Regions from separate parts of the Pseudacidovorax sp. 1753 genome, predicted to be linked through region 1. Evidence: riboswitches for the same ligand, from Rfam matches in the RefSeq annotation. Region 1 holds a riboswitch; the other holds the start of a gene.
What was found. A riboswitch is a leader RNA that binds a small molecule or an ion and turns the genes downstream of it on or off. The one in region 1 is predicted to bind glycine.
Positions count from the first base shown of each region.

Region 2: it holds a riboswitch for glycine, as region 1 does, so the genes downstream of both, ABIC63_RS15445 (D-amino acid dehydrogenase) here and gcvT (glycine cleavage system aminomethyltransferase GcvT) in region 1, are expected to answer to the same signal.

Region 1 is NZ_JBEPKY010000024.1:48,551-64,342, reverse strand. Features, by position in the region: gene ABIC63_RS24885 (alpha/beta hydrolase) at 1-87, shown strand, start outside; gene gcvP (aminomethyl-transferring glycine dehydrogenase) at 1,053-3,950, opposite strand; gene gcvH (glycine cleavage system protein GcvH) at 4,136-4,516, opposite strand; gene gcvT (glycine cleavage system aminomethyltransferase GcvT) at 4,693-5,838, opposite strand; glycine riboswitch at 5,881-5,988, opposite strand; glycine riboswitch at 6,001-6,097, opposite strand; gene ABIC63_RS24865 (TRAP transporter large permease) at 6,144-7,421, opposite strand; gene ABIC63_RS24860 (TRAP transporter small permease) at 7,418-7,912, opposite strand; gene ABIC63_RS24855 (TRAP transporter substrate-binding protein) at 7,988-8,962, opposite strand; gene ABIC63_RS24850 (MFS transporter) at 9,244-10,545, shown strand; gene ABIC63_RS24845 (electron transfer flavoprotein-ubiquinone oxidoreductase) at 10,632-12,335, opposite strand; gene ABIC63_RS24840 (acyl-CoA thioesterase) at 12,498-12,920, shown strand; gene ABIC63_RS24835 (ATP-binding protein) at 12,923-14,209, opposite strand; gene ABIC63_RS24830 (winged helix-turn-helix domain-containing protein) at 14,350-15,045, opposite strand; gene ABIC63_RS24825 (phosphatase PAP2 family protein) at 15,149-15,792, shown strand, end outside.
Region 2 is NZ_JBEPKY010000011.1:95,458-111,249, reverse strand. Features, by position in the region: gene ABIC63_RS15510 (fumarylacetoacetate hydrolase family protein) at 1-655, shown strand, start outside; gene ABIC63_RS15505 (TspO/MBR family protein) at 746-1,270, shown strand; gene ABIC63_RS15500 (PhaM family polyhydroxyalkanoate granule multifunctional regulatory protein) at 1,507-2,295, shown strand; gene ABIC63_RS15495 (FIST signal transduction protein) at 2,292-3,581, shown strand; gene ABIC63_RS15490 (LysR substrate-binding domain-containing protein) at 3,610-4,506, opposite strand; gene ABIC63_RS15485 (glutathione S-transferase family protein) at 4,640-5,260, shown strand; gene ABIC63_RS15480 (DUF2127 domain-containing protein) at 5,316-5,804, shown strand; gene ABIC63_RS15475 (GntR family transcriptional regulator) at 5,904-6,632, opposite strand; gene ABIC63_RS15470 (ABC transporter permease) at 6,629-7,522, opposite strand; gene ABIC63_RS15465 (ABC transporter permease) at 7,667-8,584, opposite strand; gene ABIC63_RS15460 (ABC transporter substrate-binding protein) at 8,844-10,124, opposite strand; gene ABIC63_RS15455 (ABC transporter ATP-binding protein) at 10,208-11,239, opposite strand; gene ABIC63_RS15450 (flavin reductase family protein) at 11,347-11,958, opposite strand; gene ABIC63_RS15445 (D-amino acid dehydrogenase) at 11,995-13,305, opposite strand; glycine riboswitch at 13,401-13,506, opposite strand; gene ABIC63_RS15440 (helix-turn-helix domain-containing protein) at 13,656-14,387, opposite strand; gene ABIC63_RS15435 (MFS transporter) at 15,426-15,792, shown strand, end outside.

The DNA of each region.
Region 1 (15,792 bases):
GCCCGGCACGAGTTGCTGAACGAGACGAACCGCGATGAGGTGACGGCGCGGATCGTGGGCTTCCTGGATCGGACGATCGGGGGGTAGGGTGGGTTGAAGGCCCTGGAGCCCAGGTTTCTTCAGGTCTTGGGCCTTTTTGGCGTTTGGGGCCTTGCTTGTCGCTGGGGTGCGCGCCGTCGCCGGGCCCAGGGCGCGCGGGCTCATACGGGGTCGGTCGGCCCTGTGGGCCGACTCCGCTGCGGTGCTCGGATGAACGGGCCGCGGCAGAACTCGCTACGCGCTTCGCGCTGCGCTCAAACAACTGCCGCGAGTCAGTTCACGAAGCAGGCCTGTCCTCCGGCAGGCCTGCAGCCCGTCCACCCTGCGCTCCTCGCCGACCCCGAAATCGCCCGCGCGCCCTGGGCCCGGCGCCGACGCGTGGAGGCGGACGTTGGGCGTCCAAGGGGCCGGAGTTGTGCGGAATGCAACCACGGTGGCGCACTGCCCCCATCCCTGCCTTCCCCCAGCGGGGGAAGGAGTCCAGCCAGGAACGCAAGTGAGCCTGCTTCGGTGCAGGGTGAAGGCACAGGCACAGGCACAGGCACAGGCACAGGCACAGGCACAGGGTGCAGGTCCAGGTCGAAGTGCGGGGTGCGGGGTGCAGGTGCGGGACGTAGTGCCGGCCGATCACCCCCAGTGCAGGCCCTGGTGCCGGTGAGGGCGTGGCGGCGCGCCTGTGGGGTGCCGAGGAGCGCAGGGCGGACGGGCTGCGGGCCTGCCGGAGGACAGGCCCGCTTCGTGAACTGACTCGCGGCAGTTGTCTGAGCGCAGCGCGAAGCGCGTAGCGAGTTCTGCCGCGGCCCGTCTGTCCGAGCACCGGAGGGGAGTCGGCGCGCAGCGCTGACCGCCCCACTTGAAGCGCCGCCACGCCCTCACCGGCGCCAGGGCCGGACCATCGCGCACACACTTCGAAGCCCAAAGCCCAAAGCCCAAAGCCAACAAACACCGCGCACAACAGCGCCGAGATCGCCCGTCACGGGTGCCGACAGTGGCCGCTCCGTATCAACCCAGTCCTAGGCCGATTCGTCCTGCAGCTCGCTCACCGGCACGCAGCTGCAGAACAGGTTGCGGTCGCCGTAAACGTTGTCCACGCGCCCGACCGGCGGCCAGTACTTGGCCTGCTTGAGCGTGGCCAGCGGGAAGGCCGCCACCTCGCGGGAGTAGGGATGCGCCCAGTCGGTCGCCACCAGCGTGGCTGCCGTGTGCGGCGCGTTCTTCAGCGGGTTGTCCTCGCGCGGCCATACGCCTTCCTCGATGCGACGGATCTCACCGCGGATGGCGATCATGGCCTCGATGAAGCGGTCCAGCTCGGCCAGCGGCTCGCTCTCGGTGGGCTCCACCATCAGCGTGTTGGCCACCGGGAAGCTCAGCGTCGGCGCATGGAAGCCGTAGTCGATCAGGCGCTTGGCCACGTCCTCGGCCATCACGCCGCTGCTCTCCTTCAGGCCGCGCAGGTCCAGGATGCATTCGTGGGCCACATGGCCGTTGGCGCTGGCGTAGAGCGTGGGGTAGTGGTCGGCGAGGCGTGCGCTGATGTAGTTGGCGTTGAGGATGGCCGTTTCGGTGGCCTGCTTCAGCCCCTCGGCGCCCATCATGCGGATGTACATCCAGCTGATCGGCAGCACGGCGGCGTTGCCGAAGGGCGCGGCGGACACCGCCCCCACCGTCGCCGGCTTGCCGCCCGTCGCATGGCCGGGGAGGAAGGGCACCAGGTCCTCCACCACGCACACCGGACCCACGCCGGGGCCGCCGCCACCGTGGGGAATGCAGAAGGTCTTGTGCAGGTTCAGGTGGCTCACGTCCCCGCCGAAGTCGCCGGGCGCCGCCACGCCCACCAGCGCGTTCATGTTGGCGCCGTCCACGTACACGCGGCCGCCGTGGGCATGCACGATCTCGCACAGCTCCTTCACTCGCGTCTCGAACACGCCATGCGTGCTGGGGTAGGTGATCATGATGCAGGCCAGCTTGTCGCCGTGCTTCTCGCAGGCGCGCTTCAGGTCGTCGATGTCGACGTTGCCGTTGGCGTCGCAGGCCGTCACCACCACCTGCATGCCCGCCATCTGCGCGCTGGCCGGGTTGGTGCCGTGCGCGGAGGAGGGGATCAGGCAGATGTTGCGGTGGCTGTCGCCGCGGCTCTCGTGCCAGGCCTTGATGGCCAGCAGGCCGGCGTACTCGCCCTGGCTGCCGGCATTGGGCTGCAGGCTGATGCCGGCATAGCCCGTCGCCTGGCACAGCCAGTCGCGCAGTTGCGCGTCGAGTTCGGCATAGCCGGCCAGTTGCCCGGCGGGCGCAAAGGGATGCACATCGGCGAACTCGGGCCAGGTGATCGGGATCATCTCGCTCGTCGCGTTCAGCTTCATGGTGCAGCTGCCCAGCGGGATCATGCTGCGGTCCAGCGCGAGGTCCTTGTCGGAGAGGCTGCGGATGTAGCGCAGCATGGCCGTCTCGCTGAGGTGCGTGTTGAAGACCGGGTGCGTCAGGAAGGCACTGGTGCGCCGCAGGCTGGCGGGAATCAGCGAGGGCAGCTCGGCTTCGAAGTCCTCCACGCGCGGCAGCGCCTGGCCGTCGGCGGCGAAGGCCTGCCAGATCAGCGCCAGGTCGGCGCGGGTCGTGGTTTCGTCCAGGGCGATGCAGAGGTATTCGCCGAAGTACACGCGCAGGTTGAGGCCCAGCGACAGGGCCTTCGCCAGGATCGCCTGGGTCTGGTCCTTGGTGTGCAGCGACAACGTGTCGAAGCTGGGCACCTCGCGCAGCGGCGCGCCCAGTTGCTTCAGACCCGCGGCCAGGATGGCGGTATAGGCGGCCACGCGGCGTGCAATGCGCGTCAGCCCGGCGGGGCCGTGGTAGACGGCATACATGCTGGCCACGACGGCCGGCAGCACCTGCGCCGTGCAGATGTTGGAGGTGGCCTTCTCGCGGCGGATGTGCTGCTCGCGCGTCTGCAGGGCCAGGCGGTAGGCGGGCGCGCCGTGGCTGTCCACGCTCACGCCCACCAGCCGGCCGGGCAGCGAGCGCTTGAACTCGTCGCGGCAGGCCATGAAGGCCGCGTGCGGGCCGCCGGCGCCCATGGGCATGCCGAAGCGCTGGGTGCTGCCGACCACGATGTCGGCGCCCCATTCGCCGGGCGGCGCGATCAGCGTCAGGGCCAGCAGGTCGGTGGCGACGATCAGCGCGGCCTGCTTGCCGTGGATCAGCTCGGCGTCGGCGCGCAGGTCGTCGATGCGGCCGCTGGTGGCGGGGTACTGCGCCAGCACGGCGAAGTAGTCGCCGGCTAGCAGATCGTTCCATTGCTGCAGTGAGTTGGCCAGCACCACCTCGATGCCCAGCGGCGCAGCGCGGGTCTGGATCACCTCGATGGTCTGCGGATGCGCGTCGCCGGCAACGACGAAGCGGCTGCTCTTGCTCTTGACGCTGCGCTTGGCCAGGGTCATGGCCTCGGCGGCGGCGGTGGCCTCGTCCAGCATCGAGGCATTGGCGATGGCCATGCCGGTCAGGTCGGTGACCATGGTCTGGAAGTTGACCAGCGCCTCCATGCGGCCCTGGCTGATCTCGGCCTGGTAGGGCGTGTAGGCGGTGTACCAGGCGGGGTTCTCCAGCACGTTGCGCAGGATGACGCCCGGAGTGTGCGTGCCGTGGTAGCCCTGGCCGATGAAGCTCTTCACGCGCTGGTTCTTCGATGCGATGGCCTTCAACTCGGCCAGCGCCACGGCCTCGGTCACCGCCGGCGGCAGCTGCATCGGCTGGCTCCGGCGGATCGAGGGCGGCACGATGCTCTCGATGAGCTGCGCGCGCGAGCTTTCTCCCACGGTGGCCAGCATGCGCGCCTCGGCTTCGGCGTCGGGGCCGATATGGCGGGCGATGAATTCGGTGGGGTTCTCGAGGTCGCGCAGGGAGGGGGCGGAAGAGCTCATGGCAGCAGGCCGGCGGGGTGAAGGGAAGAAGAGAAAAAAGAGGGGCTCTCGCACAGCGGGAGCTCTGGGCCGTGGGAAATGGAAGCGCGGAGGGTGAAGGAGAGGCCGTGGCCCTCACCCCGACCCTCTCCCAGAGGGAGAGGGAGTGATGCCAGCGCGTCCACGCGAACGCGCCGGCGGGGGCCTCAGGCGCCTTCGGTGAACTTGGCGTAGCCCGGCTCGTCCATCAGCTGGTCGAACTCGGCCATGTCCTTGTCCTGCAGCAGCACCTTGAAGAACCAGCCAGCCCCCATCGGGTCGCTGTTGGCCAGAGACGGGTCGGCACGCAGTGCCTCGTTCACCTCAACCACCTCGCCGGTGACCGGCATGTAGATGTCGGCGGCCGCCTTGACGGACTCGACCACGCCGGCCACTTCGCCGTGCTTGAAGGTCTTGCCCACCTCGGGCAGGTCGACGAAGACCACGTCACCGAGCGCTTCCTGCGCATGCACGGTGATGCCGACGGTGGCGGCTTCGTGGTCGGCGATCTCGATCCACTCGTGGTCCTTGGAGTAGTGAATGGTCATGCGGGGCTCCTGAAAGAAGAAGAGGGGGATTGAATGAAAAGGTCGAGCGACGAGTATCAGCGCAGGGCGGGGCGGCTGCGTGTACGCCCCGGGCGCAGGCGCGTCGGCATTTGTCTGACGGCACGGACGCGGTGCGGCATGTCGGAACGCAGGCGGAGAGGGGCGCGCGCAGCGGCTCAGCCGCGGTAATAGCGCGCCGGCACGAAGGGCATGGGAACGACCTCCATGGGCACCGGCTTGCCGCGCACCAGGGCGTCGATGCGGGTGCCGACAGCGGCGTGGGCCGCATCGACGTACGCCATGGCGATGGGCCGGTCGACCGTTGGCGCCAGCAGGCCGCTGGTCACCTCGCCGATGGCTGCGCCGCCGGGCACATGCAGGGCCGTGTGCTCGCGCACCGGCACGCGCTCCAGCGCCACCAGGCCGACGCGGCGGCGGGCGACCGGGGCGCTGCCGTCCAGCTGGGCCAGCACCTTGTCCGCGCCCGGGAAGCCGCCTGCGCGTTCGCCGCCCGTGCGGCGCACTTTCTGGATGGCCCAGGTGAGCGCGGCCTCGACGGGCGTGGTCGTGGTGTCGATGTCGTTGCCGTAGAGGCACAGGCCGGCCTCCAGCCGCAGCGAGTTGCGGGCTCCCAGGCCGATGGGCGCCACCTCGGGCTGGGCCAGCAGCAGGCGGGCCAGCCGCTCGGCATCGGCGGCGGCGACGGAGATCTCGAAGCCGTCCTCGCCGGTGTAGCCGCTGCGGGTGGCGAAGGCCGGGATGCCGCCGATGGCCATGGCGCCGCCGGTCATGAACACATGGCGCTCGCTGCCGGGCGCCAGTCGGGCCATCACGGCCGCGGCCTGCGGGCCCTGAAGCGCCAGCAGCGCGTGGTCGGGCAGGGGTTCAACGGTGCAGCGCTGGCCGATGCGGGCCTGGATGTGGGCGATGTCGGCCGCCTTGCAGGCGCCGTTGACGATCACGAAGAAGGAATCGTCGCCCTCGTTGAAGAACATCAGGTCGTCGAGGATGCCGCCCGCCTCGTCCAGCAGCAGGCCGTAGCGCTGCTTGCCGGGTGCCAGGCCGATGACGTCCACCGGCATCAGCGTCTCCAGCGCGGCGGCCGCCTCGGGGCCCGAGACGCGCAACTGCCCCATGTGCGAGATGTCGAACAGGCCGGCGGCGGTGCGCGTGTGGCGGTGCTCGGCGATCAGGCCTGCGGGGTACTGCACCGGCATCGAATAGCCGGCAAAGGGCACCATGCGGGCGCCCAGTTCGACATGCAGGCCGCGCAGCGGGGTGTCAAGAAGGGGTGTGGCAGGAGAGGGGGCAGCAGCGGACATGGGCATCTCACGGGGTGTACAGCGCCACGACGGCTGTCGTGGTCCACCCCGGCTGTCCGCTTTACCTGAGAGATTCACCCCGCGATGGGGGCTTGCTCCTTCGGTGGACGTGCGGCCTGGGCCGCGACGCCTCTCTCCAGCAGGGAAACGCCCCGAACCCGGGGCGTGCCGCCAGTCCTTTTGCCTGAGCGTTCGGAACTCGTCGAGTCCTGCGCCTTCGGCGGCCCCGTCGCGCGGGGCTCTCTCCTGACGAAGCGCGCAGTGTAAGGGACAAGGCGCGCGTCGCGGACGCTATTTGAAGCCGCTCAGCGCCCGTACACCAAGTCACGCAGGCCCAGCGACAGCGCCGGCACGTAGGTGATGACCATCAGGCAGGCCAGCACCACCAGGATGAACGGGATCAGCCGCGTCACGATCTTGTCGAGCGAGATGCGCGCCACGGTGCAGGCGGCGAACAGGTTGACGCCGAAGGGCGGGGTGATCATGCCCAGCGCCAGGTTCACCACCATGATCAGCCCGAAGTGGACCGGATCGATGCCGAAGTGCTGGGCCACCGGCGCCAGGATGGGCGCCAGCACGATGATCGCGGCGCTGGTCTCGATGAACATGCCGATCACGAACAGCGCCGCGTTGACGCCCAGCAGGAACATGGTGGGCGACTGCAGCACCGCCTCCAGCCAGTGGCCGATGGCCTCGGGCACGCCGGCGCGGGTGATCAGGAAGGCAAACAGCCCTGCGTTCGCGATGATGAACATGATCACCGCCGACGACAGCACCGACTTGCGCAGGATGGCGTAGAGGTCCGGCAAGCGGATCTCGCGGTAGATCACCATGCCGACGACCAGCGCGTAGAACACGGCCACGGCCGAGGCTTCGGTGGGCGTGAACACGCCGCCATAGATGCCGCCCAGGATGATCACCGGCATCAGCAGTGCCCAGCCGGCCTGCCACAGCGCGCGGCCGAAAGGCATGCGCCCCTCGCCGTCGTTCTTGCCCCAGCCCTTCCACTTGCAGTAGACCCACACGAAGAGCATCAGCGCACCGCTGATCAGCAGGCCCGGACCGAAGCCGGCGATGAACAGCTCGCCGATGGACACCTCGGCGCTCACGCCGTACAGGATCATGGGGATCGACGGCGGAATGATCACGCCCAGTTCGGCGCTCGTCGCCTGCAGCGCCGCCGCGTAGTTGGTCGGATAGCCATGCTTGATGAGCGCCGGGATCAGGATGGCGCCGATGGCGAAGGTGGTGGCCACCGACGAGCCGGACACTGCCGCGAAGATCATGCAGGTCAGCACGCAGGTCATGGGCAGGCCGCCCTGGACGCCGCCTACGATGCTCTTGGCGAACTCCACCAGCCGCCGCGAGATGCCACCGGTCTCCATCAGGTTGCCCGCCAGGATGAAGAACGGAATGGCGGCCAGCGGAAACTTGTTGATCGAGTTGAAGATCTCCTTGGCGGAGATCAGCATGTTGGCGCCGTTGACCTGGATGCCGACGATGGACGCCAGTCCGATGGACACCGCCACCGACACCGACAGCGCGAAGCACAGCACCATCGTGCCGACCATGAGGGGCGTCATTGCGCGGTCTCCAGTTCGAGGCGCTTGGGGTCGAGGTAGTTGCCCACGATGCCGAAGATCGAGAACGCGGCGCCGACGGGCAGCGCCAGGTAGGCCCACACCATCGACAGGCTTTCGAGCCCCGCCATCGACTGCACCCGGCCGCGCATCGCATAGTCGAAGCCCCACCACAGGATGACGCTGATCAGGGCCAGGGCCGCCAGGCTCACGGCCGCGTCGAGCAGGCGGCGCACGCGCGGCGGGCTCCAGCGATAGAGCACGTCCACGCTCACCATCGCCCCCTGGCGGAAGGCCATGGGAATGCCGAGGAACACCACCCAGATCAGGCTGATGCGGATCAGGATCTCGCTCCATTCGGCCGGTTGCTCCAGCACGAAGCGGGTGACGATCTGGAACATGCCGAGCGACGCTGCCACGACCAGCATCAGGCAGGCCAGCGCCATGGACAGCGCAGTGGTCCGGCGTTCGAAGGCCAGGAACTTGTCTTTCATCTCACAGGCGTTTCTTGGGAACGAAAAAGCCCGCCGGCAAGGCGGGCCGAGGGTGCAGGGCCGTTGCCGGCCACTTCAGGGCTGAAAGTTGCGGATGCGGTCCAGGTTGGCCTTGCCGAAGTCCTTCTCGAACTGGGCCTGGGCCGGTGCCAGCGCCGCCACGAACCTCGCCTTGTCGAGGTTGTCGATCACCGTCATGCCCTTGGCACGCAGGTCGGCCACGCCCCGGGCGTCGTCCTCGTCCACGCGGGCGCGGTTGGCCTTGGCGGCCTCCTTGGCGGCGTCCAGGAAGGCCTGCTGGTCGGCCGGCGTGAGCTTGTCGAACACGCCCTTGTTCATCACGAAGATGCAGGGCGAGTACACATGGCCCGTGAGCGACAGGTGCTTCTGCACCTGGTCGAACTTGGCCGAGATGATCACGGGCAGCGGATTCTCCTGACCGTCCACGGTGCCCTGCTGCAGGGCGGTGAAGACCTCGGGAAAGGCCATCGGCGTGGTGATGATGCCGAAGGTCTTGTACGCGGCGATGTGGACCGGGTTCTCCATGGTGCGCATCTTCAGGCCCTTGAGGTCCTCCGGCGCCTTCACGTCGCGCTTGCTGTTGGTCATGTGCCGGAAGCCGTTCTCGGCCCAGGCCAGCGCCTTGAAGCCTTTGGCATCGAACTTCTTGAGCAGGTCCTGTCCGATGGGGCCGTCGAGCACGGCGCGGGCATGGGCCTTGTCGCGGAACAGGAAGGGCACGTCCAGGATCTTGGTCTCGGGCACGAAGTTGGGCACCGGGCCGGTGGAGGAGAAGGCCAGCTCCTGCGTGCCCAGTTGCACGGCCTCGATGGATTCGCGTTCGCCGCCCAGGGCGCCGTTGTAGAAGGTCTGGACCTTGTAGCGCCCGTTGGTGCGCTTCTCGACTTCCTTGGCGAAGGTGTCGATGGCCACGCCCTGGTGTGAGTTCTGCGCCACCGAGATGCTGATCTTCATGGTGGTCTGCGCCAGCGCGGCGCAGGCCATGCCGAGGCCCAGTGCAAGGCCGGCGGCCAGGCGGGTGAGTTTCATGGGGGAGTCTCCTGATTCGCTGCAGCAAGGCGGCTGGATTGCCCAGCGCCTGAAGGGATCCTGACTATGCCCCGCAGCCCCCGCCCAGCGAGTCGGGACTTTCACGGACGGAGCGTCCGCGGACACCGCGTCGCCCGGTCGTGCAGGCGACAGGCCGCTCCCGGGGGCTGACCGAGGGCTGACGCCATCCGCACGCCGGGCGCGCCGCGCGCCCATACTGTCCGACGCGCCCGCAGCAGCAAGCGCGCGGCCGCGCATCCGAAGGCAAGAGGAGACAACGCATGGAAGACATCGCACGGCGCACCGTGTCCAAGCTGAGCTGGCGGCTGCTGCCGCTGCTCATGGTCAGCTACTTCATCGCCTACCTGGACCGGGTCAACCTGGGCTTCGCGGGCGCCTCGATGTCCAAGGATCTGGGCTTCACCAGCACCGTGTTCGGCAATGCCGCCGGCATCTTCTTCGTTGCCTACTTCCTGCTCGAGGTGCCGAGCAACCTGGCACTGGAGCGCTTCGGCGCGCGCCGCTGGATCGCCCGCATCATGCTCAGCTGGGGCGTGCTGTCGGCCATCCAGGCCGGCGTGGGCGGCGCCACCAGCTTCAACCTCGTGCGCTTCCTGCTGGGCGCGGCCGAGGCGGGCTTCTTCCCCGGCGTCATCTTCTACCTGACGCTCTGGTTCCCGGCGGCGTACCGGGCGCGCATCGTGGGCTGGTTCATGTTCGCGGTGCCCATCTCCACCGTCATCGGCTCGCCCATCTCGGGCTACATCCTGAACATGGAAGGCGCGATGGGCCTGCACGGCTGGCAGTGGCTGTTCATCCTGGAGGCGCTGCCGGCGCTGGTGCTGGCCGGCGTGGTGCTGGCCTACCTGCCCGACGGCCCGGCGGACGCCAAGTGGCTCACGAGCGAGGAGCGCCAGTGGCTCACGACCACGCTGGCCGCCGAGCGCCGCAACCGCGAGGCGCTGCATGCCATCTCCTGGACGCAGTCGCTGCGCAACTGGCGCGTCATCGCCATGGGCTTCATCTACATGGGCATCACGGTGCCGCTGTACGGCCTGGGCTTCTTCCTGCCGCAGATCATCAAGGGCTTCGGCGGCCTGGGCAATGTGGAGGTGGGCTTCGTCAACGCCTTCCCCTACCTGGTGGGCGCCATCGCCATGCTGTTCTGGTCGCGCGCCTCGGACGCGCGGCGCGAGCGCAAGGCCTTCCTGCTGATTCCGTTGGCCTGCATCTTCGTCGGGCTGGTGGCCGCGGCCAACATCGCGGCGCCGGTGCCCAAGATGGCGGCGGTGACGCTGGCCGCTTTCGGCATCTTCAGCGCGCTGCCGGTGTTCTGGACCTTTCCCACTGCCATCCTCAGCGGCGTGGCCGCGGCGGCGGGCATCGCCTGGATCAATGCCATCGGCAACCTGGGCGGCTACATCGGCCCGACGATCTTCGGCATGCTGCGCGACCGCATGGGCAACGACGTGTTCGCGGTCATGTTCCTGGCGCTGCTGTCGGTGCTGGCCTTCGTGCTGGTGCTGCTGGTCGGCCACGACGCGCGGGCCGAGCAGGCGCAGCAGGTGCCGGCGCGCGCCTGAGCTTCGCAGGCGCAGGCAGTGGCGGTCTGCCGCGCGGGCCGTGAACCCGCCAAAAAGAAGAAGGGCGCCGATGGCGCCCTTGCTGCTTACATGCCCGTGTAGTTCGGGCCGCCGCCGCCCTCGGGCGTGACCCACACGATGTTCTGCGTCGGATCCTTGATGTCGCAGGTCTTGCAGTGCACGCAGTTCTGCGCGTTGATCTGCAGCCGCTCCTTGCCGCCGCCCGTTGCCTCGTCCGGCACGAACTCGTACACGCCCGCCGGGCAGTAGCGGCTCTCGGGGCCGGCGTACTGGGGCAGGTTGATGCGCGTGGGCACCGTCGGATCCTTCAGCGTCAGGTGCGCCGGCTGGTTCTCTTCGTGGTTGGTATTGCTGATGAACACCGAGCTCAGGCGGTCGAAGGTGAGCTTGCCGTCGGGCTTGGGGTACGCGATCTTCTTGCACTCGGCCGCCGGCTTCAGACGGGCATGGTCGGCCTCGGTGCGGTGGATGGTCCAGGGGATGTGACCGCGCAGCACGAACTGCTCGATGCCGGTCATCACCGTGCCCACCGTCAGGCCCTTCTTGAACCACTGCTTGAAGTTGCGGGCCTTGTAGAGCTCGGTGTGCAGCCAGCTCTTCTCGAAGGCCTCGGGGTAGGACGACAGTTCGTCGAACTGGCGGCCGGCCTGCACGGCGTCGAAGGCCGCGTCGGCAGCCAGCATGCCGGTCTTGATGGCGGCATGGCTGCCCTTGATGCGGCTGGCGTTGAGGTAGCCGGCCTCGCAGCCGATCAGCGCGCCGCCCGGGAACACCGTCTTGGGCAGCGACAGCAGGCCGCCGGCCGTGATGGCGCGCGCGCCGTACGAGATGCGCTTGGCGGGCTTCAGGCCCTGGTCCTGGCCTTCGAGGTACCAGCGGATGTTGGGATGCGTCTTGAAGCGCTGGAACTCCTCGAAGGGGCTCAGGTGCGGGTTCTGGTAGTCCAGGCCCACCACGTAGCCGATGATCAGCTGGTTGTTCTCAGCGTGGTAGACGAAGGAGCCGCCATAGGTGTCGTTGGGCAGCGGCCAACCGGCCGTGTGGATCGCCAGGCCGGGCTCGTGGCGGGCGGGGTCGATCTCCCACAATTCCTTGATGCCGATGCCGTAGCTCTGCGGATCGCGACCGTCGTCGAGCTTGAAGCGGTTGATCAGCTGCCGGCCCAGGTGGCCGCGCGCGCCTTCGGCAAACAGCGTGTACTTGGCATGCAGCTCCATGCCGAGCTGGAAGTTCTCGGTCGGCTCGCCGTCCTTGCCGATGCCCAGATTGCCGGTGGCCACGCCCTTGACCGAGCCGTCCTCGTTGTAGAGCACCTCGGCGGCAGGGAAGCCCGGGAAGATCTCCACGCCCAGCTCCTCGGCCTGCGTCGCGAGCCAGCGCACCACGTTGCCCAGGCTGACGATGTAGTTGCCCTCGTTGTGGAAGTTGGGCGGCAGCATGAAGTTGGGCACGCGCGTCGCACCCGTCTCGCTCATCAGCAGGAAGGTGTCGGCCGTGACCGGCTGGTTCAGCGGTGCGCCCTTGGCCTGCCAGTCGGGGATCAGCTCGGTGAGTGCCCGCGGGTCCATGATGGCGCCCGACAGGATGTGCGCGCCGGGCTCCGAGCCCTTCTCCAGCACCACGACCGAGATCTCCTTTTCGTTGAGCGCCGCAAGCTGCTTCAGGCGGATGGCGGCCGAGAGGCCGGCGGGGCCGCCGCCGACGACGACGACGTCGTACTCCATGGCTTCGCGCGGGCCGAACTGGGCGAGGATCTCTTCTTGTGTCATCGGGTGGGATCGGAGAATGGGTTCGAGGGGGCGCGGCCATGGGGCTGGCACGCCTGTGAAGCACTGCGCATTCTAGAGGTCAGGCCCTGGTCACATAGGCGACGCCAGCCCGGGGAGATACCGCTCCTGATGGGCCCGCGGACGGGCCTACGATGCCATGCCATGCGCATCGAGATTCCCGAACAGAAGAAGTTGGTCTACGAGATGGCAATCCCCATCCGCTGGGGCGACATGGACGCCATGGGCCATCTCAATAACGGCAGCTATTTCCGCTACATGGAGACGGCACGCATCGACTGGATGCGCGCCATCGGCTTCCAGCCCGACCCGAAGGGCGAGGGCATGGTGATCGTCAATGCCTTCTGCAACTTCTACCGCCAGATCGAGTATCCCGGCGACGTGCTGCTGCGCATGTACGTGAGCGATCCGGCGCGCACCACCTTCGAGAGCTGGGCCACCATGGCCCGCGCCGAGGCGCCCGAGGTGATCTGCGCCGCGGGTGGCGCCACGACCATCTGGGTGGACTTTCCGGCGCAGAAGGCCAAGCCCCTGCCGGACTGGCTGCGCGCCCTGGTCGGCGGCTGAGTTCAGCCGGGCATCGACAGCCGCGCCTCGAAGCCGCTGGCGCGGCCGGGGGGCGGCGACAGGAGCTGCAGCTCGGCCCCCTGGTGCTCGGCGATCGTGGTGACGATGGACAGGCCCAGGCCGTAGCCGGTGCGGTCGTCGGTCTGCCGGACGTGGCGCTCGCGCAGGGCCTGCAGCTTGTCGGGTGCCACGCCCGGGCCGCTGTCGCGCACCAGCACCGTGCGGGGTGCGACCACCTCCAGTTCGACCGCGCCCTCGGGGGCGTAGCGCAGCGCGTTCTCGATCAGGTTGCGCAGGGCGATGGCCAGGGCATCCACGTCACCCTGGACGGGGGACATCGTCTCCTCGGGCACATGCAGGGTGAGCCGTTCGGCGGCGCGGGCGTCCTGCCAGAACTCCTCGGCCACCGCGCCGGCGAGCTTGACCAGGTCGACCGGCCGCCGCGCCAGCGCAGCCCCCGATTCGGCGCGCGAGAGCTGCAGCAGCTTCTCGGCCCGGTGGCTCAGCTGCCGCAGCGAATCGAGCGCAGCCTGTACGTCCTGGCGCGAGAGGCCGTGGTCCAGCGCGGTCTGCAGGCGCAGGCGGGCCGCCGCCAACGGCGTGCGCAGCTCGTGCGCCGCATTGGCGGCCAGCGCGCGCTCCACGTTCAGCGCCTGGGCCAGCCGCTCCAGCAGGTGGTTGACGTCGTCGCACACCGAACGCAGCTCGTGCGGCAGGCCCGCCAGCTCGATGGGCCGCAGGTCGGTGCTGCTGCGGCTGGCGATCTCGTCCGCCAGCGTCTGCAACGGCCGCAGTTCGCGTCGGGCGATGCGCCAGAGCACCAGCCCCAGCAGTGGCAGGGCGGTGATCAGCGGGACCATCAGGCCAAACAGCGTGCGGTCCACCGCCTCGCGCCGTTCGGAGATCGGGTCGGCCACCTGCAGGAAGAGGTCGCGCGTGGGATGCCGGACGGTGTAGATGCGCCAGTCCGGCGTGTCGGCAAAGCCCGGCGCGAGCGGCACGTCGAAGTAGTCGGGCCGTGCGTTGGACGAATGCAGCAGCAGTCGCGTGCCGCCGTCGACCATCTGGTAGACCACTTCGTCCTGGATGAACAGCGGCGCGGGCGCCACCAGCGGCTGCTCGGGCTTCTTGCCGCCGGAGAGGCTGTCGTACTGCTCCACGGCGATGTCGAACATGCGGTGCGACACCTCGACCAGTTCGTTGTCGAAGTTGAAGCTGATCTCGCGGTCCACATACCAGACGACGGCCAGCACGCACAGAAGCCAGATGGCGCCGACGGAGAGGATCAGCGTGCGCGTGAGGCGGGCCGCGAGGGAAGCCCGCTCCGGCCTCGCGTCGGCGTCGGACTGGCCGTCGGTACGCGCGCCCTTCTGGACCGCGGCCCCGCCGGAGGCGACGGGCCGTCCGGCCTCGTCGATGGGACGGGCGCTCACGGGCCCGGCTCCGGACTGGCGTCGGGGGCATCGTCCCCAGGAGCCAGCCGGTAGCCGAGGCCACGCAAGGTCTGGATGTGCGACCGGCCCAGCTTGCGGCGCAGCCGGCTGACGAAGACCTCCAGGGTGTTGCTGTCGGTGTCGTCGTCGAAGCCGTACAGCGCATCGAGCAGGGTCTCGCGGCTGTGGATGCGGTCGGGGCGGCTGGCCATCACGCGCAGCAGTGCCCATTCCTTCTGCGTGAGCGTGACCGGCGCGCCGTGCACGCGGACCTGGTCGTTGCCCAGGTCGATCTCGAGCGAACCCAGGCGGACGGTGGCCGACTCGACGCTGCTGCGCCGGCGCTCCACGGCGCGCAGCCGGGCCAGCAGCTCGGCGGGGTCGTAGGGCTTGATCAGGTAGTCGTCCGCGCCGGCATCCAGGCCCCGGATGCGGTCGCTGACCTGGTCGCGGGCCGTCAGCACGATGACGATGGGCCGCTCGGGCAGGGTGCGCAGGCCGGGCATGAGCATCAACCCGTCGCCGTCGCCCAGGTGCAGGTCGAGCAGCACCGCGGCATAGCGCGCGCTGGCCAGCGCCGCGCGCGCGCCCGCCAAGCTGGGCACCGCATCGACGATGAAGGCCTTCGCACGCAGGTAACTGCAGACGGCGTCGGCGAGGTTGAGGTCGTCTTCGACGAGAAGGATGCGCATGGGGCGGAGTCTAGTGCGGGGCACCGTCCGGGGCCGGCGCCAGCCGCCGAGGTGGGCCGCTTCAGGCTGCATTCACGGCCCGGGCTTAGGCTGCGCGCCGCCCATGGATGCGTCTTCCCGTTCCGTTTCCCCCCTCTGGCCGACACTGGCCGTCACCGCGGCCCTCGTCGGCTGGGACCTGGGGGGCGGCGACCTGTGGCTGGCCAGCCTGCCGGGCACGCCCTTCGGTTTTCCGCTGCGCAGCAACTGGGCACTGGCCAGCCTGATGCACGAAGGGGGCAAGGCGCTCAGCTGGGTTCTGGTGCTGGGGATGCTGGCTGCCGTGTGGCTGCCAATGGGCCCCTGGCGCCGGCTGTCGCGCCCCGAGCGCTGGCAGCTGCTGCTGTCGGTGCTGGCGGCGGTTGGCGCCGTCACCCTGCTCAAGAAGTTCAGCCTGACCAGTTGCCCGTGGGACCTGCGTGTCTTCGGTGGCGTGGCCGAGCATGTCTCGCACTGGCGCTGGGGCGTGGCCGATGGCGGGCCGGGGCACTGCTTTCCGGCGGGCCATGCCTCGGCGGCCTTCGGCTTCGTCGGCGGCTGGTTCGTGTGGCGGCGGCATTCGGCGGCATTCGCCCGGGGATGGCTCATGGCGGTCGTCGTGGCCGGGCTGGTGCTGGGCGTCGGCCAGCAGCTGCGCGGCGCGCACTTTCTGAGCCACACGCTGTGGAGCGGCTGGGCATGCTGGATGGCCGGTTGGGCGGTGGACAT
Region 2 (15,792 bases), on a different contig from region 1:
GGGCATCGACTTCGAGGGCGAGGTGGCGGTCATCACCGGAGATGTGCGCATGGGCGCCTCGCCCGAGCAGGCGCTGGATGGTGTGCGCCTGCTCATGCTGGCCAACGACGTCTCGCTGCGCAACCTGATCCCGGCCGAGCTGGCCAAGGGCTTCGGCTTCGTGCAGGGCAAGCCCGCCACCGCCTTCAGCCCCGTGGCCGTGACGCCCGACGAACTGGGCGAGGCCTGGCGCGAGGGCCGGGTTCACCTCACGCTGCAGGTGGCCTGGAACGGCCGCACCGTGGGCCTGTGCGAGGCCGGCCCGGACATGCATTTCCACTTCGGCCAGTTGATCTCGCATCTGGCGGCCACCCGCCGCGTGCGCGCCGGCAGCATCGTCGGCAGCGGCACGGTCAGCAACCCGGGCGTGGAAGACGCGGCGGGCCGGCTCGACTGGCCGCGCGGCTATGCCTGCATCGCCGAGAAGCGCTGCATGGAGACGCTGCAGGACGGCGCCCCGCGCACCGGCTTCATGCAGTTCGGCGATACGGTGCGCATCGAGATGAAGGGCCTGGACGGCCGCTCTGTCTTCGGCGCCATCGATCAGGAGGTCGTGCCGCCCGGCGGCCGGCCACGCGCCGAGGCGCAGCCCGCCGGGGGCGACGGCGGCGACTGATCCGGCGCGGCGGCGCTGGCGTAAGGAGAGGGCGGCGTCCCACCCGCCGGTGGCGGATGTCGCGCCAGCATTGCCCCGGAGGTCCTGCCCATGAATGCTCCTTCTCTTTCGATGAACCCGCCTGCCTCGTCCCGCGCCCGCCAGGTGCTGGGCCTGGTCGGCTGGCTGCTGCTGTGTTTTGCGGCGGCCGGTGTGGGCGGACTGGCCTCGGCCAACGCGGCCGGCTTCTACGGGGAACTCATACGGCCCGACTGGGCGCCGCCGGCCTGGCTCTTCGGCCCGGTGTGGAGCGCGCTCTACACGCTGATGGCGATCTCGGCCTGGCTGGTCTGGCGCCGCGGCGGCTGGGCGGCTGCGCCGGGCGCGCTCGGCTTGTTCGTGGTCCAACTCGCGGTCAATGCTTCGTGGAGCTGGTTCTTCTTCGTGTGGCACCTGGGCGCCGCATCGCTGGCGGTGCAGGTCGTGCTGGTGCTGCTGGTACTGGCGACGCTGGTCGCCTTCTGGCGGCGCTCGGCGCTGGCCGGTGCGCTGCTGCTGCCCTATGTCGCGTGGCTGGGCTTTGCCGGCGTGTTGATGACCGTGATCTGGCAGCTCAATCCGGCGCAGCTGGGTTGATCGCAGGCGCCCGATGGCGCACGCCGACGAGGGGCATGCGCGTCCCGTGAACGCCGGCCGTGCCAGGCGGGCCGTCGCGAGAAAGTGGCGCCGCGCACGGTGGGCCGATGGCCGACGCCGCGCACGTCGCCCGCTCGGGTAAGCTGGCACGCCGGCCGCCCGCCCCAGCGGCGAGCCCACGATGCCGCCGCCGTGCGCGCCCGATCCGCCTTCGAATGCCCGACAGGAGACGCCCCATGTCCGATGCCAGCCCGCCCCCCTTCAGCAGCTTTGCCCAGTTCGTGCCGGGCTTCGACTTCCTGCGCAACCTCGCGGCCGGCGGCGCCGCGACGGCCAGCGCCATGCCCGGACTGGGCGGCATGTCGAGCTGGGTCGCGCCGACGCTCAGCGTGGAGGAGATCGACAAGCGCATCCAGGAGCTCAAGGCCGTGCAGTACTGGCTGGAGCAGAACGGCCATGCGCTCAAGGCCACCATCCAGGCGCTCGAAGTGCAGCGCATGACGTTGTCGACCCTGCGCGGCATGAACGTGCGCATGGAGGACCTGGCCCAGGCCTTCGCCGATTCGACGACCCGCGCGGCCGAGGCCGTTCGCGAGGCCACAGCGGCGGCCACGGCGGCACCTGCGGCGCGCGATGCAGCGCCAGAGCCCGCGCCCGCCCCGGCGCCCTCGGCCGAGGCCCCGGCGGAAGATGAGGCCGACGCCCCTGCCGCCGCGCCCGGCGTCATCGACCCGCTGCAGTGGTGGGGCTCGCTCACCCAGCAGTTCCAGCAGATCGCCAGCCAGGCCCTCAAGGAGGCCTCGGCCATGCAGATGCCGATGGCCGCGGTCGGTGCGATGCCCGAGGCGCCGGCCGCTGCAGCCAAGTCGGCCGGCCGCAAGGCGCCGGCCAAGAAGGCCGCGTCCCGCAAGACGGCGGCGCGCAAGAAGCCGGCGGCCTCCAAATCCACCGCCGGCAAGAAGCCGGCCACCGCCTCCACCGCCGCCAGTGCCCGCCGCACCGGCGGCAACCGGAGCACCGGATGAAGCTCTTTCCCACTGGCCACGCCACCCATCCCGACTGGCGCATGGCCGCCGGCCTGGTGCTGGCGCAGTTGCGCGCCCAGATGGCGCTGCCCGACTACGAAGCCGCGCCTTCGCTGGGCCTGCTCTACGTCACCGACCACTACACGGCCGAGGCGGCCGACATCCTCGACCTGCTGGCGGCCGAGCTGCCCGAGGTGAGCGACTGGGCCGGCGCCGTGGCGGCCGGCATCGTGGCCAATGCCGCCGAGTACATCGACGAGCCCGCCATCGGCGTGATGCTGCTGGGTGTGCCGGCCGACCAGTACCGGGTGTTCTCGGGCGTTGCGCCGCTGGCCGCCTCCGGCCATGCGCCGGGCGACGGGCCCAACGCCGGCTTCAGCGCCCGCTGTGCGCTGGTGCATGCCGACCCCGAGACCCCCGAACTGCCCGAACTGATTGCCGAGGTCGCCGGACGCACCGACGACGGCCTGCTCTTCGGCGGGCTGGCGTCGGGACGTGCCGGCGCGCTGCAGTTCGCGCTGGGCGGCAACGGCACCATGGCGGGCCAGGGCGCCACGCGCGGTGTGTTCGAGGGCGGGCTGTCGGGCGTCGCCTTCGGCCCCGAGGTGGGCCTCGCCACGCAGGTCACGCAGGGCTGCCAGCCTGTCTCGCGGCAGCGCGAGATCACCGGGGCCGACGAGAACCTGCTGCTCACGCTCGACGGCCGACCCGCCCTGGACGTGCTGCTCGAAGACCTGGGCATTTCGCTGGAGAAAGACCCGCAGCAGGCCATCGACACCGTGCGGGCCACGCTGGTGGGCCTGTCGGCCGCCGGCACCGACGGCGTGCGCATCACCGGCGACCTGGGCCCGCAGGCGCGGGTGCGCCACATCATCGGCCTGGACCCCAAGCGCCGCGCCGTCGCCATCGCCGACCGGGCCGAGGCCGGCATGCGCATGAGCTTCTGCCGCCGCAACGCCCAGGCCGCGCGGGCCGACCTGATGCGCATCTGCGCCGAGATCCGCGAAAGCCTGGAGCCGCAGGAGCAGAGCCTGGTCACCGCGCAGGCGCTGGCGCTGTCGGAGACCGATGCCTCGCCGCACCCGGCGCGGCGCATCGCCGGCGCGGTCTACATCAGCTGCGTGGGCCGCGGCGGGCCGCATTTTGGTGCGCCCAATGCCGAGCTGCAGATCCTGCGGCATGCGCTGGGTGATGTGCCGCTGACCGGCTTCTTCGCCGGCGGCGAGATCGCCGGGCACCACCTGTACGGCTACACCGGCGTGCTCACGGTGTTCACCGCGGAGTGACGCGCTCGGACGGGGCCGAACGGCGGCCTCAGGCTTCCGCCAGCTCGGCCAGGTAGGCCGTCACTTCCTCGGCGAGCCAGTGGCCGAAGGCCGTTGGCGGCCCTCGCCGCCCGCCCGTGGTCGGCCACACCAGCCAGTACGGATAGGGATAGGGCACGCGCACATCGGTCAGCGCCACCAGCTCGCCGCGCTGCAGCAGGCCGTGCACGATGCTCCGCCGCTCCAGCGCCACGCCCTGGCCCAGGCGCACGGCCTCGATCGTGAGGTTGGAGTCGTTGATCCACAGGCCCGCGAGCGGCGGCGGTTCGGGCAGGCCCACGGACTCGCACCAGCTCGACCAGGATTCGGCCGAGCGCACCGGCGGGCAGGCCAGCACCTCGGCCGGCGTGGCCGGCAGCCGGCCGCCGCGGAAATGCGGCGCCGCCACCATCAGCAGCTCGTCCTCGAACAGGGGCTGCTGGCTCAGGCCTTCCCAGGGGCCATGGCCCATGCGGATGGCGACATCCGCCGCGCCCTGGCACAGGTCCTGCACGTCCAGGCCGGCCTGCAGGCGGATGCGCTCATGCGGATGGCGCTCGGCAAAGCGCGGCAGCCGGGGAAGCAGCCAGTGCAGGCCGAAAGAGGGAATCACCGACACCACGAGCTCGCCTTCGCGCGGGCGCACGCGCAGGCTGCGGGTGGCATCGCCGATGTCCGAGAGGGCGGCGCGCACCTGCAGCGCATAGAGCCGGCCGTTCTCGGACAGCCGCAGGCCGCGGCCCTCGCGCTCGAACAGCGCCAGGCCCAGCAGCGATTCGAGGTGCCGCAGTTGCTGGCTCACGGCCGAATGGGTGACGTGCAGCGTCTCGGCCGCGCGGGTGACGCTGCCCAGCCGGGCCACGGCTTCGAAGCATCGCAGGGCTTGCAGGGGCGGCAGGTCGCTCATGGAAGGCGGGGGTCGTTGAAGAAGAACTAACGGATTGGCGCAGAACAAGTCGATGGTGCCTGCCTCTGCCGCAGGGTAGATTGAAAGGGGCGGCACTGATGCCCGCCTGACTTGCTGAAGTGGAACTGAAATGATGCAACTGATCGGCATGCTGGACTCGCCCTACGTCCGGCGCACCGCCATTGCCCTGGACTTGCTGGGCCTGCCCTTCGAATCGAAGCCCCTCTCGGTCTTCCGGCAGATGGAGGAATTCCGCCGCCACAACCCGGTGGTGAAGGCGCCCACGCTGGTGCTGGACGACGGCCAGGCGCTGATGGATTCGACCCTGATCCTGATGCATGCGGAGCAACTGGCCGGCCCGGGCCGCAGCCTGTGGCCGACCGATGCCGCCGACCGTGTGCGGGCCCTGCGCCTGACCGGCCTGGCCCTGGCCGCCTGCGAGAAGGCGGTGCAGGCCGTCTATGAGCGCGAACTGCGCCCGGCCGAGCGGCAACATGCGCCCTGGTCGGAGCGCGTGACGGGCCAGATGCGCACGGCCTGGCAGTTGCTGGAGGCCGAGATGCGCCGCGCGACCGTGCCCGGCGGCGCCCGCGCCGGGGCCATCGGTCATGCCGGCATCGCCATTGCCGTCAGCTGGCATTTCACGCAGCAGTCGCTGCCGGGCGTGCTGGCGCCCGCGGACTTTCCGATGCAGACGGCTTTCTCGGCCGAGGCCGAGGCGCTGCCGGCCTTCACCCGCTGGCCGCACGCCTGAAAGAGCCGGCCCGCGCCGACCCGGCGGCGTCGGCGGGCCGTGCGATCATCCCGCGATGCACTCCCGCTCCGCCCGCGCCATCCGGCTGGTCGCCCTCATCGAAGCCTTCAAGGGCGTGCTCGCCGTCGCTGCGGCGTCAGGGCTGCTCCTGCTGCTGCACAAGGACCTGCGCACGGTGGCCGAGCACCTGGTGCACCACCTGCACCTGAACCCGGCCTCGCACGAGCCGCAGGTCTTCATCGACTTCGCGGCCCATCTGCAGAACGGCCGGCTGGCGCTGCTGTCGGCGGGGGCTGCGGCCTATGCGCTGGTGCGCTTCACCGAAGCCTATGGCCTGTTCCGCGAACGGGCCTGGGCCGAGTGGCTGGGCGCCCTCAGCGGGGGCATCTACCTGCCCTTCGAGGTGCTGGCGCTGGTGCGGCACATGCACTGGCTGGATGTGGTCACGCTGACGGCCAACCTGACGGTGGTGGGCGTCATGGTGCGGGCGCTCTGGTTACGGCGGCGTGCGGCTGCGCCGGGCCTCCCGATGCGGGTCAACTGACCCGACACCGTTCGGGTTGAGCAGGTCGACGGCTGGGCACTCTCCCTTCGACCCTTCGACAAAACCCGGACAGGCCAGGCACAGGGCCGCCAGGCTGTCTCAGCCCACCACGCCCAGCAGCCGCGCCAGGTCGCCGGCTGTCTCCGGCCGCGAATCGAAGGCCAGCTGCGACTCCAGCCGCGTCAGGTGCTCGTGCATGCGCCTGGCCGCCTCCGGCGCATCGCGCAGGCGGATGGCGTCGATCAGCGCCCGGTGCTCGCGGCAGCCGCAGGCCGTGGCCTCCTCGCGCTCGTCGGCATGGGCCGAGCTGTAGGTCATCAGGATCAGCGAGGTGCGCGAGATCAGCTCGCGCAGGATGCGGCCCAGCGTCTGGTTGCCCGAGCGCTCGGCGATGGCGAGGTGGAAGTCGCCCGCCAGCCGGATCGCGCGGCGCATGTCGCCGCTGGTGCGGGCGGTCTCCTCGGCTTCGGCCGAGGCGCGCAGGCGCTGCACGTCGGCATCGCTGGCGCGGGCCACGAACAGCTCGACCAGCGTCGGCTCGATCAGCCGCCGCGCGCCGAAGACCTCGCGCGCTTCTTCCTGAGTGGGCTCGGCGATGGTGGCGCCGCGGTTGGGCGTCAGCGTGACCACCTGCTCGTTGGCCAGGCGCACCAGCACCGGCCGGATGCGGGTGCGCGAGACGCCGAAGGCGCTGGCCAGCTTGTCCTCCACCAGCTTGGTGCCGGGCGGCAGCTTGTGGTCGAGGATGGCCGAGACGATGCGCTCGTACATCTGCGCCTCGGTCAGCGCCGTGGTGGCGGCGGCGGGGCCGCTGTCCCCCGACGTCATCGGCGGCCCGGCGTCTGGCGGCGGCGCAGCAGCAGCGCCAGGCCCACGGTGAGGCCCATCACGCCCAGCGACACCACGGTGGTGACCGTGCCCAGCGCATAGATGGCCGGCGTGGTGACGGTGGAGGTCAGGCCCTGCAACTCCAGCGGCAGGGTGTTGACGTCGCCGATGGCCTGCGAGGTGCGGGCGATCTCGTCCCAGCTCAGCGTGAAGCCGAACATGCCGATGCCGACGATGGAGGGGCCGATCAGCGGCAGCACCACATGGCGGAAGCTCTGCCATGGCGTGGCGCCCAGGTCGCGGGCGGCCTCCTCGTAGGCGGGATTGAAGCGGTTGAACACGGCGAACATGATGAGCAGGCCGAAAGGCAGCGTCCAGGTGAGGTGGGCGCCCAGGGCCGAGGTGAACAGGCCGAGCGCAGTGCCGTAATTTTCGAGCATGCCGTCCGCGCCCAGCGCGGCCAGGGCCGACTTGAGGCCGGTGTCGATCAGCCGGAACTGCAGGCCGATGCCCAGCGACACGATGATGGACGGCATGATCAGGCTGGCGATGCTCACGTAGAACAGCGCCCCGCCGCCCGCCAGCCGCTTGCGGAAGGCCAGCCCCGCCAGCACCGACAGCCCCACCGTGAGGGCCATCACCGCCGTGCCCAGCGCCAGCGAGCGCCGGAAGGCTGCACCGATATCCACCGTGCCCAGCCCTTCCGCGAGCTGCCGGAACCAGTGCAGCGACACCCCCCGCATCGGAAAGGTCAGCCCACCCTCCGGCCCTTGGAAGGACAGCACGAAGATGGTGAACATCGGCCCGTACAGAAACAGCACGAACAGCACGAACACCGCCGCCAGCGGCCAGAACCCCGGCGCACGCGCCTCAGAAACCCGAGCCTGCATGAAAGTCACTCCTGTCGTTGCTATCGTTGCTGTCGCCGCCGGTCTTCGCGGGTGGCACCGCGGAACCGGCTCCGCCGGGCCGCTGGTGCCGCCCCCTTGAGGGGGAGGCGCCGAAGGCGCCACGGGGGTGGGCCCAAGTGCTGGCTACAACTCTTTCCGGATGTCGACCACCCGCGTCAAGGCCCAGATGATCATCAGCACCACCGCCAGCAGGATCACCGCATTGGCCGCCGCCAGCGGGAACTGCAGGTAGCTGGTCTGCACCTGGATGATCTTGCCCACCGAAGCGATCTGCTGGCCGCCCATCACGCCGATGGTCACGAAGTCGCCCATCACGATGGTGATGACGAAGATGGAGCCGATCAGGATGCCGGTGCGCGACAGCGGCACGATCACGTTCCACAGCGTCTGCCAGCCCGAGGCGCCGCAGTCGTCGGCCGCTTCGAGCAGGCTGCGGTCGATGCGCATCATGCTGTTGAAGATCGGCACGATCATGAACATGGTGTAGAGGTGCACGAAGGCCAGCACCACCGAGAAGTCGGAGAACAGCAGCCACTCCACCGGCTCGTGCACCAGCCCCAGGCCCATCAGCGTCTGGTTGACCAGGCCGTTGCGGCCCAGCAGCGGCACCCACGAGATCATGCGGATCACGTTGCTGGTCCAGAAGGGCACCGTGCACAGCACGAACAGCAGCGTCTGCATGCCCGGCGAGCGCACGTGGAAGGCCAGGAAGTACGCCACCGCGAAGCCCAGCACCAGCGTGATCGCCCACACCAGCAGGCAGAACTTGAAGGTCGACAGATACGTCGACAGCGTCACGCACAGATCGCCGTTGTCCGTGAGGTGCGAGCAGCCCTCGAAGATCGCGAGGTAGTTGCGCAGCGAGACCGCGGGAATCAGCTCGTACTCGTTGAAGTCCCACAGGCTGACCATGCCGATCAGCACCAGAGGCACCACGAAGAACAGCAGGAACACCAGCGCGAACGGCGCCGCCTGCCACCACGGCTTGACCCCGCCCTCCATCGGCGCAGAAGCATGGACGCTGGATGCGGGAGCACTCATGGCAGTCGAGGATGTGAAGGAAGCACCGAAGCGCGGAAAGATAAAGCGGGAGCAATGCAACGAGGCGGAAGAAGCCGCGCAGGCATGAACCTCAACCCCGACGCGCTCGCTTCAATCGACCAGAACGATCAACCCGGCAAGCGCAGCGAGCCGCCGCGGGAGCACCCGCGGAACCGGCTTTGCCGGGCCGCTGGGTGCGCCCCCTTGTAGGGGGTGGGCGGAGCGAAGCGCAGCCTGGGGGTCGAATTCGCGGCCGCCGTCAGGCGGCCACGAATTCGTTCCACTTCCTCACCATGTATTCGTTCTCATCCATCACCGCGTTCCAGCACGCGATGCCGCCCATGCGCTGCTCGTAGCTGCCGCCGTCGCGCACGCTGCCCGCCTTGGCGATCACCACGCCCTGCGGGCTCTTGATGTCCTGCGTGGCCGGCTTGCCTTCCATCCAGTAGGCCCACTCGTAGGGTTCCATCTTGGCCTTGGCCGTCTCCAGCACGGCGCTGTAGTAGCCCTGGCGGTTGAGGTACGCGCCGGCCCAGCCGTCGAGGAACCAGTTGATGAACTCGTAGGCGGCGTCCAGCTTCTTGCCCGACAGCGTGGCCGGCAGGCCGAAGCCGGATGCCCAGGCGCGATAGCCTTCCTTCAGCGGCTGGAACACGCAGTCGATGCCCTTGCTGCGCACCGCGGTCACGGCGGGGCTCCACATCGACTGGATCACCACCTCGCCCGAAGCCATCAGGTTCACCGACTCGTTGAAGTCCTTCCACAGTGCGCGGAACTGCCCGGCCTTCTTGGCTTCGATGAGCGTCTTGATCGTCAGGTCGATCTCGGCCTTGCTCATGTTGCCCTTGTCCTTGTACTTGTGGATGCCCTTGGCCTCCACCACCATCGCCGCGTCCATGATGCCGATGGAAGGGATGTTCAGGATCGCGGCCTTGCCTTTGAACTCGGGGTTGAGCAGCTCGGCCCAGCTCTCGATCGGGCGCTTGATCAGGTCGGGACGGATGCCCAGCGTGTCGGCGTTGTAGGTGGTGGGGATCAGCGTCATCCACTGCGTGGGCGCCTTGGCGAAGACCTTGCTCTTCTCGCCTTCGAGGAAGATCACTTTCTTGGGCGCCGTGCCCTGGTCACCCACGGCCTTGCCGGCGACTTCGCCCTTGGTGAAGAGCGAGGTGATCTTGTCGGCGTTCTTCACGCGCTTGACGTCGATGCCCTTCAGGTTGCCGGTGGGCACGATCTTCTTGAGCGAGAAGAACTCGGTGTCGATCAGGTCGAAGCTGTTGGGCGCGGTGACGGCGCGCTTGGTCACGTCGTCGGTGGTCACGGCCACGTACTGGATCTCGATGCCGGTGTCGGCCTTGAACTTCTCGGCGATGGCCTTGTCCTGGTTCACCGCGGTGCCCAGGTAGCGCAGCACCATCTTCTCCTGCGCATGGACGAAGGGCGCCGCCCCCGTGGCCAGGATGCCGGCCATGCCGGCGCCGCCTTGCAGCAGGCTGCGGCGCGAAAGGCCGGGGGTGCGGGGATCGAGCGTGTCGGACATCGAGGACTCCTTGTTGGGGGATGAGGAAGCGCGAGCGCGGTTGGAAAAAAGAAAGGGCAGAGGCGACGGCTTGGGCGTGCGGCTCAGGCCGGCAGTGCATGTGCCTGGTGCGGCGCCCAGAACAGGTGCACGTCTTCGCCCAGGGCATAGGGCCGTTCGGCGAAGCGGGCTTCGGGCAGCATCACCGACACGCCGTTGGCGCCAGCCGCGTCCTGCGCCTGCAGGCCGAGCAGCACGTAGGTGCCCTGGTATTCGACGTCGGTGACGGTGGCGCCCATGCCAGGCACTGCCACGACGGCGGCGTCGCCCGCGGCCGGCCGGATCTGCAGGTGGTCGTTGCGCACGGCCACCTTGCCCGTGCCGGTCTGGATCACGTTGTGGCCGCCCATGAAGCGCGCCACGAACTCGGTGGCCGGGGCGTTGTAGACCGCATGCGGCGAGCCGACCTGCTCGATGCGGCCGTGGTTCATCACCACCATGGTGTCGGCCAGCGCCATCGCCTCTTCCTGCGAATGCGTGACGTGAATGAAGGTCAGGCCCAGCTCCTTCTGCCAGCGGCGCAGCTCGGCGCGCATCTGCACGCGCAGGAAGGGGTCGAGGGCGGAGAGCGGCTCGTCCAGCAGCAGCACGCGCGGCTGGGTGATGAGGGCCCGGGCCAGCGCCACGCGCTGCTGCTGGCCGCCGGACAGCTCACCCGGCTTGCGCTGCGCCAGGTGGCCGAGCGAGACGCGCTCCAGCAGGTCCTGCGCGCGGGCCTGGCGCTCGGCCCTGGCCACGCCTTTCATCTTGAGGCTGAAGGCGACGTTGTCCAGCGCCGACAGGTGCGGGAAGAGGGCGAAGCTCTGGAACATCATGGCCGTGCCGCGCGCGGCGGCGGGCAGGTCGGTGATGTTGCGGTTCTCCAGCAGGATGTCGCCGCTGGTCACCGACTCGTGCCCCGCGATCATGCGCAGCGTGGTGCTCTTGCCGCAGCCCGAGGGGCCGAGCAGGCAGCAGTAGCTGCCGCTGGCAATGCGCAGGTCGATGGCGTCCACGGCTGGCGCGCCCTGCGCATAGCGCTTGGTCAGCGCGACGAGCTCGATGGCGGCGGGCGATGGCGTGGCGATGGCGTCCATGCCGATGGCCTACGCAAGGCGTGTGCCAGCGTGCGCTCATTGTTTGCACGCAATCGCCGCCAAAAATTGCGTACAAAAAGCACCGCCGCAGTGCGCGGCGGGCCGGTTCAGCGCCGAAGCGGTGCCAGCGGCTGCGCGTCCGCCGCGTCGCCGTCGATCAGGAAGTGCCCGCCCGCCACGTGGTGCAGGGTGCGCAGCGCGTCGTGGCCGTCGAAATGCCAGCGGCCGTCCGAGAAGACGCGCGCATCGGCCTGGGCGGCCACCACCTCGCCCAGGAACAGGTCGTAGCGCTGCTGGATCGGCGGCTCGGGCAGCAGCCGGCATTCCAGCCAGGCGGCGCAGCCGTCCAGCAGCGGCGCGTCCGTCGCGCTGCCGGCAAAGGTGGCCAGGCCATAGGCCGCGAACTTGTCGAGGCCGCCCAACGCATCGGCATCCCGGCCCGAGACGCTGCCCAGGGCGTTGCACAGGTCCAGTTGCGCCCGCACCGGCACCTGCAGCGCGAATTCGCCGCTGGCTTCCAGCAGTTCGCGGGTGAAGGTGCTCTTGTCCAGCACCACGGCCACCTTGGGCGGGTCGAAGTCCAGGGGCATCGCCCAGGCGGCCGCCATGATGTTGCGGCGTCCGCCCGCCGCCGCGCTCACCAGCACGGTGGGGCCGTGGTTGAGCAGGCGGTAGGCCTTGGCCAGGTCGACGGGGCGGCGGTGGTGGGCGGTGGTCATGCGGCCGACGATAGCGCGCCCGTGTGTCGGAGCCGATCAGGCAGCGCTAGCGAGCGGTCCGGGCACGTTGCCCACGCGGGTCGCGGCGGTGAAGGCGAATTCCACCTCCGGCGCCAGTCCGCTCACAATGCGCGCGATGGACTGGCCCGAGCCGCAGGCATGCGTCCAGCCCAGCGTGCCGTGGCCGGTGTTGAGGAACAGCCGGCCGATGCGGCTGGCGCCGATGATCGGCACGTTGCTCGGCGTGGCCGGACGCAGGCCGCTCCAGAACTGGGCCCGCGCCGTGTCGCCCGCACCGGGAAAGAGCTGCTCCACGCGGCGCACGATGGCCTCGCAGCGCACGGTGTTCAGGTCGCGGTCGTAGCCATTGAGCTCGGCCGTGCCCGCGATGCGCAGGCGGTCGCCCTGCGGCCCGGTCAGGCGCGAGAACACCAGCTTGAATTCGTCGTCCGTCAGCGAGACCTGGTGCGCGCGGCTGGCGTCCTTGACCGGCATGGTCACGGAATAGCCCTTGGCCGGGTAGATCGGCAGCCGGATGCCCAGCGGCGCCGCCAGCAGCGGGCTGAACGAACCCATGGCCAGCACGTAGGCGTCGGCGCGCAGGCGCTGGTAGCGGCCTTCGGCGTCGGTGGCTTCCACGTGGTCGATCTCGCCGGCCACCTCGCGCAGCGCGGTGATGGTGTGGCCCATCAGGAAGCGCACGCCGGCGGCCTCGGCCTTCCTGGCCAGTTCGCGGGTGAAGCGGTTGGCGTCGCCCGACTCGTCCTCGGCCGTGTAGGTGGCGCCGGCGAGTTGCGGACGGATGTGGGCGAGGGCGGGTTCCAGGCGCACGGCATGGTCGGCGTCGATCACCTGCCGCTCGCAGCCGAGCTGGCGCATCTGCTCGGCCGGTGCCTGGGCGGCGTCGAATTCCTTCTGCGAGGTATAGAAGTGCAGGATGCCCTGCGTGCGCTGGTCGTAGGCGATGCCGGTGTCGCGGCGCAGCTGCTGCAGCACGTCGCGGCTGTAGGTGCCCAGGCGCACGATCTGTTCGATGTTGTGGCGGGTGCGCGCGGGCGTGCATTCGCGCAGGAAGGCGAGGCCCCAGAGCCACTGCCGCAGGTCGGGCCGCAGGCGGAAGAGCAGCGGCGCGTCCTCGCGGCCCAGCCACTTCAGTAGCTTGAGCGGCGCGCCGGGGTTGGCCCAGGGTTCGGCATGGCTGACGGAGATCTGCCCGCCGTTGGCGAAGCTGGTCTCGGCGCCGGGCGTGGCCTGGCGGTCGACGACGGTCACGTCGTGGCCGAGCTGGGAGAGGAAGTAGGCGGAGGTGGTGCCGAGCAGGCCGGCGCCGAGGACGATCACGCGCATGGAAGAACCCCTTTCAGGTTGCAGCGCATGAACGCGGCAGCGGGGACTCGTCCTTGGAACACAAAGGAGCAACCGCCGCATGACGCGTTCAGGTTGCCGCTCCCCCTGTCCTTGGTACCTGAGAGTTTCACCCGCAGCGCGCGCGGCGGGTTTGCTCCTTCGGTGCGCCACATCGCGTGGCGGCTCTCCAGACGGCGTGATGGATGTTGCAGTACGGGCCCGTTGCCGGACCGACCTGAGCGTTTATGGGAGTTTGCGCCTTCGGTAGCGCCGCCCGGCCGGTGCCGGTGGGCGGTGCGTTCTCCTGCGGGGCGCGATTCTAGGGGCGGATGCGCTGGCGCCAAAGCCCTTCATCGCCGCAGCTGGGTGAACTGGGCGAACTCCCACTCCCGCATGGCCAACAGAAGGGTGTAGCCCTCCAGCTCGCCAGCGGGCAGCTTCTGGTCGGTCTGGTGCTGCTGGGCGAAGTCCTGCGCCACGCGCTGCAGCCGCTCCAGGAAGGCCGGCGCCAGTGCCCGCGAGATGGAGCCGTGCACCAGCAGCAGTCCCTCGGCCGGGCCGTCGAAGCCGCCGGCATAGTAGTCGAGCACCACCTCCTCACGGAAGAACTGCATCACCGGCCCATGCGGCCGCCAGCGGAAGGTCTTGGCCACCTTGAGGCGGTAGCGGTTGAGCGGCCGCAGCTCGATGATGCCGATGCGGTCCAGCTGCGCCAGGTAGCCGATGCATTCGGCCTCGGTGATCCGGTAGGTGCCGACGATCTGCTCCAGCGTCCACTGGCTCAGCACGTTGATGGCGACCAGCAGCAGCTTGCGGTCGCGCACCACGGCCTGCTCCTGCTCCTGCGTCAGCTCGCGCAGCAGCGGCTGGCTGTCGGCCACGCGCCGCGCCAGGTCGGCGAAGTCGATGCGCAGGGCGCGGCAGATGGCGTCGATGCGCGCCAGCGGCATGTCGCCCCGGGCCAGCATGCGCTTGACGCTGGATTCGGCCAGGCCAAGCGCCGCGGCCAGATCGGCGTAGGTCATCTGCGCCGCCTTGAGTTCGCGCTTGATGGCGCTGACGAGGTCCTGGGTGGTGCTCACGGGGCGAGGCGGTATCGGCAGGCGATACCTGGAGTGGTTTTGTCTGCCACTGTATTGGAATATGAGCCTCGGCGGCGAGGGTGGGCCGGGAGACTGCGCCACCTTCTTCAAGTCCTCCTGCTGGCCATGTCTTCATCCACCGCCTCCGCTGCCGACCCCGCTTCTACCAACACCGAGGCTGCCCTTCTGCCACGCGGCCTCGGGCTGTCGTTGGCCGGCCTGCTGCTGCTCTGGCTCGCCGTTTGGCTGGCCGGGCCGGCCTTGCTGGCGGCGCTCGGCCTGCCCCTGGATGCGCACGGCCACTTGCAGGCAAATGCGCCGGCCGTGGCCGCACCCTTCGCCGACGTGCGACCACGCTGGGGCATCCCCAATGCCTTCGACGTGCTGAGCAACCTGCCTTTCGCCCTGGCCGGCCTGTGGGGCCTGGCGCGACTGCGGGCGCGAACTTTGCCGGCGGCCACGCGCCGTGCGGCGCAGGTGTTCTTCGCCGGCCTGCTGCTGACGTCGCTCGGCTCTGCGTGGTACCACTGGGCGCCCGATGCCGGCCGGCTGGCGGGCGACCGGCTGGGCATGGCGGTCGCCTTCGCGGGGGTCTGGGCGTTGGTCGTGGCCGAGCGGTTGACGCTGGCGGCGGTGCGGCCCGTGCTGTGGGGTGTGCTGTTGCTGGGAGCGGTGTCGGCGGCGTGGCCCCAGGTGGACGGCAACGTGCTGCCCTGGGCCGTGGTGCAGTACGGCGGCATCGGTTTCATCGTCGGGGCCTGGCGTCGCCCCATGGCGGCCGGTGCACTGGGCCTGCGCATCGGGGCCGTGCTGGCGGCCTACCTGTTCGCCAAGCTGCTGGAGATGAATGACTTTGCCCTCTTCGAGGCGACCGGGCAGGCGGTGTCGGGCCACAGCCTCAAGCACCTGGCGGCGGCGCTGGCGGCGCTGCCCGTGCTGGCCGCCGTGGGGCGGGCCCCGCTGCGGCAGAATGCGGCGGGCGCCGGCACCCCGCGTGCCCATCGGCCATGGGCGCGGGCCGGACTTCAGGACCAGACCATGCGCACCGACGCCCCACCGGCCGCCGCTTCTCCGGCGCACGCCAACCAGTTCGCCCTGCTGCGCCAGCGCCGCTTCGCACCCTTCTTCTGGACGCAGTTCGCCGGGGCCGCCAACGACAACCTGTTCAAGTTCGCCTTCACGGTGATGGTGACCTACCAGCTGCAGGTGGCGTGGCTGCCGCCCTCGCTGGCGGGGCTGGCGATCGGGGCGCTGTTCATCCTGCCCTTCCTGCTGTTCTCGGCCACGGCGGGGCAGCTCACCGACAAGTACGACAAGGCCCGCATCATCCGGCTGGTCAAGACGCTGGAGATCGCGATCATGGCGCTGGCCGGCTGGGGCTTCGTGGCTGCCAACGTGCCGGTGC